Regions from separate parts of the Ornithinibacillus proteolyticus genome, predicted to be linked through region 2. Evidence: a T-box and tRNA genes for the amino acid it is inferred to sense, from the RefSeq annotation. Region 2 holds a T-box; the other holds one or more tRNA genes.
What was found. A T-box is a leader RNA that pairs with one kind of tRNA and senses whether it is charged. The one in region 2 lies ahead of leuS (leucine--tRNA ligase), so its partner is inferred to be a tRNA-Leu.
Positions count from the first base shown of each region.

Region 1 (3,256 bases), on a different contig from region 2:
AGAAAGCGCGGCGTTTATGAATTATTGACCATTACACCATTCTCCTTATGGAAGTATCTTAGCAGCATTACCATTAGCCAAACAATTATTGCCTGCACCGTTTCCATTATTTTATTGATAATCGAAAATGGTATATTTGATTTAACCTTATCGGCAATACAAATTATTATATTTCTTCCCTTTTTCTTTGTCGGTTCATCCTTATTCACGCTAATTGGATTCTGCCTTTCTAGCTTTCCCAAAAACGAAGGGCAACTAAGTATCACGACTAATTTGGTCATGATTCCACTTTTTTTATGTAGTAGCGTGTTTTTCAATCTCGACACTTCTCCTAAGTGGGTTCAATGGATTAGTTGGATTAATCCTGTAGAATGGCTACAATCTGGTTATCGCTCCATTATAGAAAGTCATGTTTCTAATTACTTCTTATCAATTGCCATTCTGTTCACTTTTTTATTACTTTTTCTTTTCCTTTCTAAAATGACGTTTCGGGTACAATAGTTTTCAACTACGAAATACAAACATAGCTCACGTTTTATCACAACGAATACGCTTATTTAGTTTTAAAAAGAGCTCTGATTCCTATATACTAATAAGTAATAAATCAGAACTATAGGAGGTTGCGATGGAAAGAATAATTGGTGATAATCGTGAAGGACATGAATGGTTACTGATTGCTGTTACAATATGCTCTCTACTTACGTTTAAAAAGATACGGACATTAGAGCGTTATAAAAAGAAACTAGAACGTAACTTTAAATACTTTGACTTTTAGAATAATATAGCGGGGGAAAAGAGATGGAGGTTCTCTTTTCCCTTTTTTTATCCTAATGGATAGCTAAGCTTTGACTGGATAATAGACGGATTTAGTTGTTGCTTGTGTTGGAGTTATTCTTCTCAAGGTTAGATTTTTTACTTAGATGTGTTATTTATGAAGATATGGTGATGAGGTTCATTAATTGGGGATATTGTATTCATTGAGTAAGAGAACTTATGTTAGGAAATTAAATAAAAAGACACAGAAAAGAGGAAGGGCTTCATCGTATGCAAGACCTTCCTAGTGTTGTACCTTTATTAACGCGCCCTAGAGGATTCGAACCTCTGACCCACAGCTTAGAAGGCTGTTGCTCTATCCTGCTGAGCTAAGGGCGCAAAATATATCAACATACAATTGTATGGAATCTGTATAAGTTGATCGATAAATTAACTTGCCTAATGGGCCTGAGTGGACTCGAACCACCGACCTCACGCTTATCAGGCGTGCGCTCTAACCAGCTGAGCTACAGGCCCATAAATTAATGGAGCGGGTGAAGGGAATCGAACCCTCGACATCAGCTTGGAAGGCTGGAGTTTTACCATTAAACTACACCCGCATAAAATATAGATTGGTCTATAATAACAGCTTACGAACGGACATGCCCCTACGTCTACTAGCATATTCAAGGACGTTTATTCCTCGAGGCAACTCGTAGTGAATTCGGTGGATGTATCGCTCGTGGCTGGAGTTTTACCATTAAACTACACCCGCATATCCCGGAATATAACATGGTGGCTCGGGACGGAATCGAACCGCCGACACACGGATTTTCAGTCCGTTGCTCTACCGACTGAGCTACCGAGCCAATTAATATAAGCTATACTCTAACTTTGAACAAAATTACATATAACCAATAGTAGCATCTAACATATTTTATGGAGGAGGTAGAGGGATTCGAACCCCCGCGCGGTTTGACCCGCCTGTCGGTTTTCAAGACCGATCCCTTCAGCCAGACTTGGGTATACCTCCATCAAAAATTACAATCTACCAATCTGTTGTTCTAGTACTTGAAGTAATAAATCAGATGGTAAAGTGGAGCCTAGCGGGATCGAACCGCTGACCTCCTGCGTGCAAGGCAGGCGCTCTCCCAGCTGAGCTAAGGCCCCATGTCATAATAATTATATTAGTTTAGAGTTAATGGTGCCGAGGACCGGAATCGAACCGGTACGGTAGTCACCTACCGCAGGATTTTAAGTCCTGTGCGTCTGCCAGTTCCGCCACCCCGGCATTATATTGGAGCGGAAGACGGGATTCGAACCCGCGACCCCCACCTTGGCAAGGTGGTGTTCTACCACTGAACTACTTCCGCTCGATATAAAACTATTTGATATGATGAGCCATGAAGGATTCGAACCTTCGACCCTCTGATTAAAAGTCAGATGCTCTACCGACTGAGCTAATGGCTCATGTTATTTAAGTTATTCTATTTTATATGAGCGTTCTTCAAGGTGGACCCCTGCATCTTCTAGCATATTCAAGGATGCTTATGCTTCGGGGTTACTCGTAGCTTATTCGGTGGAAGTGATGCTCGTTGCTCTACCGACTGAACTAATGGCTCATAGTAAAAAGTGGTGCCGGCCAGAGGACTTGAACCCCCAACCTACTGATTACAAGTCAGTTGCTCTACCAATTGAGCTAGGCCGGCATGATAATTATTCGCTTTTTAAGTTTCTCTTTTTGCCTAATGGACCCCTGTATCTTCTAGCTTATTCAAGGTTGTTTATGCTTCGGGGTTACTCGTAGCTTATTCGGTAGAAGTATTGCTCGTTGCTCTACCAATTGAGCTAGGCCGGCATTTTAAAATGGCGGTCCGGACGGGACTCGAACCCGCGACCTCCTGCGTGACAGGCAGGCATTCTAACCAACTGAACTACCGGACCAAAAAAATGATTTATGATTATATTAATGGTGGAGGATGCAGGGCTCGAACCTGCGACCCCCTGCTTGTAAGGCAGGTGCTCTCCCAGCTGAGCTAATCCTCCACATGGTGACCCGTACGGGATTCGAACCCGTGTTACCGCCGTGAAAGGGCGGTGTCTTAACCGCTTGACCAACGGGCCTAATATGTATAGGCATATCAAACAAAATAATTCCACAGGTAGATTCAAAGAATAAACTTGAAATCTACTAACAAAGACTAATAGCCGTTGTTCTACCCATTAAGGTACTGTGAAATAATTTATTGCCTGGCAACGTCCTACTCTCACAGGGGCAATGCCCCAACTACCATCGGCGCTGAGAAGCTTAACTTCTGTGTTCGGTATGGGAACAGGTGTGACCTTCTCGCCATCATCACCAGACAGGCTTACAGGATGTAAGTCGTTCTGTGTTGTCCACAGGATGTGGACGCTCTAAACAGAACATCATTGAATTCTTTTTAGAATTATACCCTGAAAACTAAATAAGAGTAAACAAACGATATCAAATAAGTTAGTTAAG
Region 1 is NZ_JBCPXV010000060.1:12,558-15,813, forward strand. Features, by position in the region: gene AAIB49_RS17725 (ABC transporter permease) at 1-501, shown strand, start outside; gene AAIB49_RS17730 (hypothetical protein) at 626-775, shown strand; tRNA gene AAIB49_RS17735 (tRNA-Arg) at 1,079-1,152, opposite strand; tRNA gene AAIB49_RS17740 (tRNA-Ile) at 1,217-1,290, opposite strand; tRNA gene AAIB49_RS17745 (tRNA-Gly) at 1,300-1,373, opposite strand; tRNA gene AAIB49_RS17750 (tRNA-Phe) at 1,547-1,622, opposite strand; tRNA gene AAIB49_RS17755 (tRNA-Ser) at 1,694-1,786, opposite strand; tRNA gene AAIB49_RS17760 (tRNA-Ala) at 1,851-1,923, opposite strand; tRNA gene AAIB49_RS17765 (tRNA-Leu) at 1,956-2,044, opposite strand; tRNA gene AAIB49_RS17770 (tRNA-Gly) at 2,052-2,126, opposite strand; tRNA gene AAIB49_RS17775 (tRNA-Lys) at 2,151-2,223, opposite strand; tRNA gene AAIB49_RS17780 (tRNA-Thr) at 2,387-2,462, opposite strand; tRNA gene AAIB49_RS17785 (tRNA-Asp) at 2,621-2,697, opposite strand; tRNA gene AAIB49_RS17790 (tRNA-Val) at 2,724-2,799, opposite strand; tRNA gene AAIB49_RS17795 (tRNA-Glu) at 2,803-2,877, opposite strand; rRNA gene rrf (5S ribosomal RNA) at 3,002-3,117, opposite strand.
Region 1: it has a tRNA-Leu gene. The T-box ahead of leuS (leucine--tRNA ligase) is inferred to sense a tRNA for this amino acid. The anticodon was not compared.

Region 2 (3,256 bases):
CTAGATCTACAAAGACCTATCTATAAGCAAACTGCAGCATATGGTCATTTCGGTAGAACAGATGTAGAATTTCCTTGGGAAAAAACCGATAAAGTAGACGCGTTATTAGCACAAGTTAAATAATGTATGTAAAAGGCTTAGAACCCAGTGTTCTAAGCCTTTGCTATTAGGAAAAATCAAGCCCTAAATCAGTATGATACTTATAATAATGTCCTTTTTCAACATAGGATTTGCGAACTCGTTCCATCTCTTGATAATCCGTGTCCGTTAGTTCGCGAACTACTTTAGCAGGGCGTCCCATAACTAATGTATGAGGTGGAATTTTTTTGCCAGGTGGAACTAGACTTCCCGCACCAACAAAAGCATGTTCCCCAATTTCTGCCCCGTCTAAGATAATCGATCCCATACCGATTAAAGCATTTTTTCGTATTATGGATGAATGAAGGGTAACTTGGTGACCTACAGTAACATCATCTTCAATGATAAGAGGATTATTAGGACTTTGATGTAGCATAGATAAATCTTGAATACTAACTCGTTTACCTATTCTAGTTGGAGCAACGTCTCCTCGGATAACAGTTTTAAACCAAATACTAGTTTCTTCTTCAATTGTTACATCTCCAATTACTACTGCGTCCTTTGCAATAAAAACGGTCGGATGAATCTTAGGTGCGATGTTTTGATAATGATGAATCACTAAAAACCCCTCCTTGACTATTTTTTTTGTATTGCTATGATAAATGGCGGATTATTCTTTTGATTAATAAATCCATATTGCAGTACACTATATTTTTTTTGATCCAGGGAAATGACATGCTTTAGAATCGTGTTTTTTTCTTCTTGCCCGCCTTCATGTCCATAGTATACGACTAAAATAATTCGACCATTTTTCTTAAGGTATTTTAAAATGGTATCAATAGCTTTTACGGTGGACTCCCCTTTTGTAATGATAGACTTATCACTTTTCGGTAAGTAGCCTAAGTTAAAGATAGCACCACCTATTTCAATGTCATGAAATAAGTAATCACCAATATTCTCATGACTGTCTAATACAAGTGATACGTTGGCACAGTTGTGCTCCATTAATAATCGATCGGTATTATCAATAGCTTGTTCTTGAATATCTAAGGCAATAACTTCTCCGGTGTCTCCTACTAGCTTACTTAAAAATAATGTATCATTTCCGTTACCACATGTTGCATCAATAACGGTCTCTCCAGGAGAAATGATTTCTTCTAATAAATGATGTGAGTAGTTTAAAATGCTTTTCATCCTCGGGTCCCCTTATGCATAAATTGAGTCTGTGTTTAGAATAGCATGTAAAAATAATTTTAAAAACTTATATGCCATGTAATTAGTTTGTAATAGTTCACCTATTACTATAATAAAAAAGGAATATCTTGACAAAGCTAATAGTATTCATTAAAATTCTATGTAAATATGGAAATGCGATGCGAAGGAGTAGTAGTAATGGTACTCAGGCTAAGAGAGACAATGGTTGGTGTGAATTGTCCCTGAGAAGTTGCGAACTCGCCTTTAATGCTGCAGGAGTGAACCGAAGTAGTTCCTGCCGTTAATCCGCGTTAAGGATACGAGTGAACGAATGAATTCGTTAATTTGGGTGGTACCGCGGGAAATACAGCTTCTCGTCCCTTTATAGGGATGAGGGGCTTTTTTTATTTATTCGGTTTATTAGATGATGTTATATTTGCATTTTCTAAGATTGTAACTGAAGAATATACGAAAGCCCACAATAAAAGGAGGAAAAGTAATGAGTTTTCATCATCATGAAATTGAAAAGAAATGGCAGAAATATTGGCTAGAGAACAAAACCTTTAAGACGAACACGAAAACAGACAAAAAGAAATTTTATGCATTAGACATGTTCCCATATCCATCTGGAGCTGGACTTCATGTTGGACACCCAGAAGGATACACTGCTACAGACATTATTTCTCGAATGAAGCGTATGCAAGGCTATGAGGTTCTTCATCCAATGGGGTGGGATGCATTTGGGCTTCCTGCTGAACAATATGCATTAGATACCGGTAATAGCCCAGCAGAATTTACACAACAGAATATCAATACCTTCAAAAGACAGATTCAAGAACTTGGTTTCTCTTATGATTGGGATCGAGAAATTAGTACAACAGACCCAAATTATTACAAGTGGACGCAATGGATCTTTACAAAACTTTATGAAAAAGGTCTGGCTTATATCGATGAAGTAGCAGTGAATTGGTGTCCGGCTCTTGGGACCGTTCTTGCTAATGAAGAGGTTATTGATGGGAAAAGTGAACGTGGTGGACACCCCGTAATTCGTAAGCCAATGAAACAATGGATGTTGAAAATTACAGCATATGCCGATAGACTTCTAGAAGATTTAGATGAGGTGGATTGGCCAGAAAGCATTAAAGACATGCAGCGTAATTGGATTGGTCGATCGGAAGGTGCAGAAGTTACGTTTCATATAGAAGGACATGACGAGACATTTACAGTGTTTACTACAAGACCTGATACGTTGTTTGGCGCAACCTATGCTGTTCTTGCACCAGAACACCCGTTAGTATCGAAAATTACTTCTCCTGATCAAGAACAAGCAGTTCAACAATATTTGGCGAACGTTCAAACGAAGTCGGACCTTGAAAGAACAGATTTAGCTAAGGATAAAACAGGTGTATTTAGCGGTGCATATGCTATTAATCCTGTGAATCAAGAGAAAATGCCAATTTGGATCGCAGATTATGTGCTAATGTCCTATGGTACTGGTGCAATCATGGCTGTTCCTGCACATGATGAACGAGATTACGAATTTGCTACTAAATTTAAGTTACCGATAAGAGAGGTAGTAGCAGGTGGGGATATTTCGAAGGAAGCCTATACAGGAGATGGAAAGCACGTAAACTCAGATTTTCTAAATGATCTAAATAAAGAAGAAGCAATTTCTAACATGATTGAATGGCTTGAAGAGAAGGGGGTAGGGGAAAAGAAAGTAACATACCGCCTTCGTGATTGGTTATTCTCTAGACAACGTTATTGGGGTGAACCAATTCCAGTTATTCATTGGGAAGATGGAACAATGACTACCGTTCCAGAAGAGGAATTGCCTCTAGAGCTTCCTGTTATGACGGAAATAAAACCATCCGGAACTGGGGAATCGCCACTTGCTAATAGTGACTGGGTGAATGTGGTAGACCCTGTGACAGGTAAAAAAGGTCGTCGTGAGACAAATACAATGCCACAATGGGCTGGGAGC
Region 2 is NZ_JBCPXV010000062.1:2,311-5,566, reverse strand. Features, by position in the region: gene metK (methionine adenosyltransferase) at 1-123, shown strand, start outside; gene AAIB49_RS17920 (gamma carbonic anhydrase) at 167-697, opposite strand; gene mnmM (tRNA 5-(aminomethyl)-2-thiouridylate-methyltransferase MnmM) at 715-1,272, opposite strand; T-box leader at 1,443-1,657, shown strand; gene leuS (leucine--tRNA ligase) at 1,772-3,256, shown strand, end outside.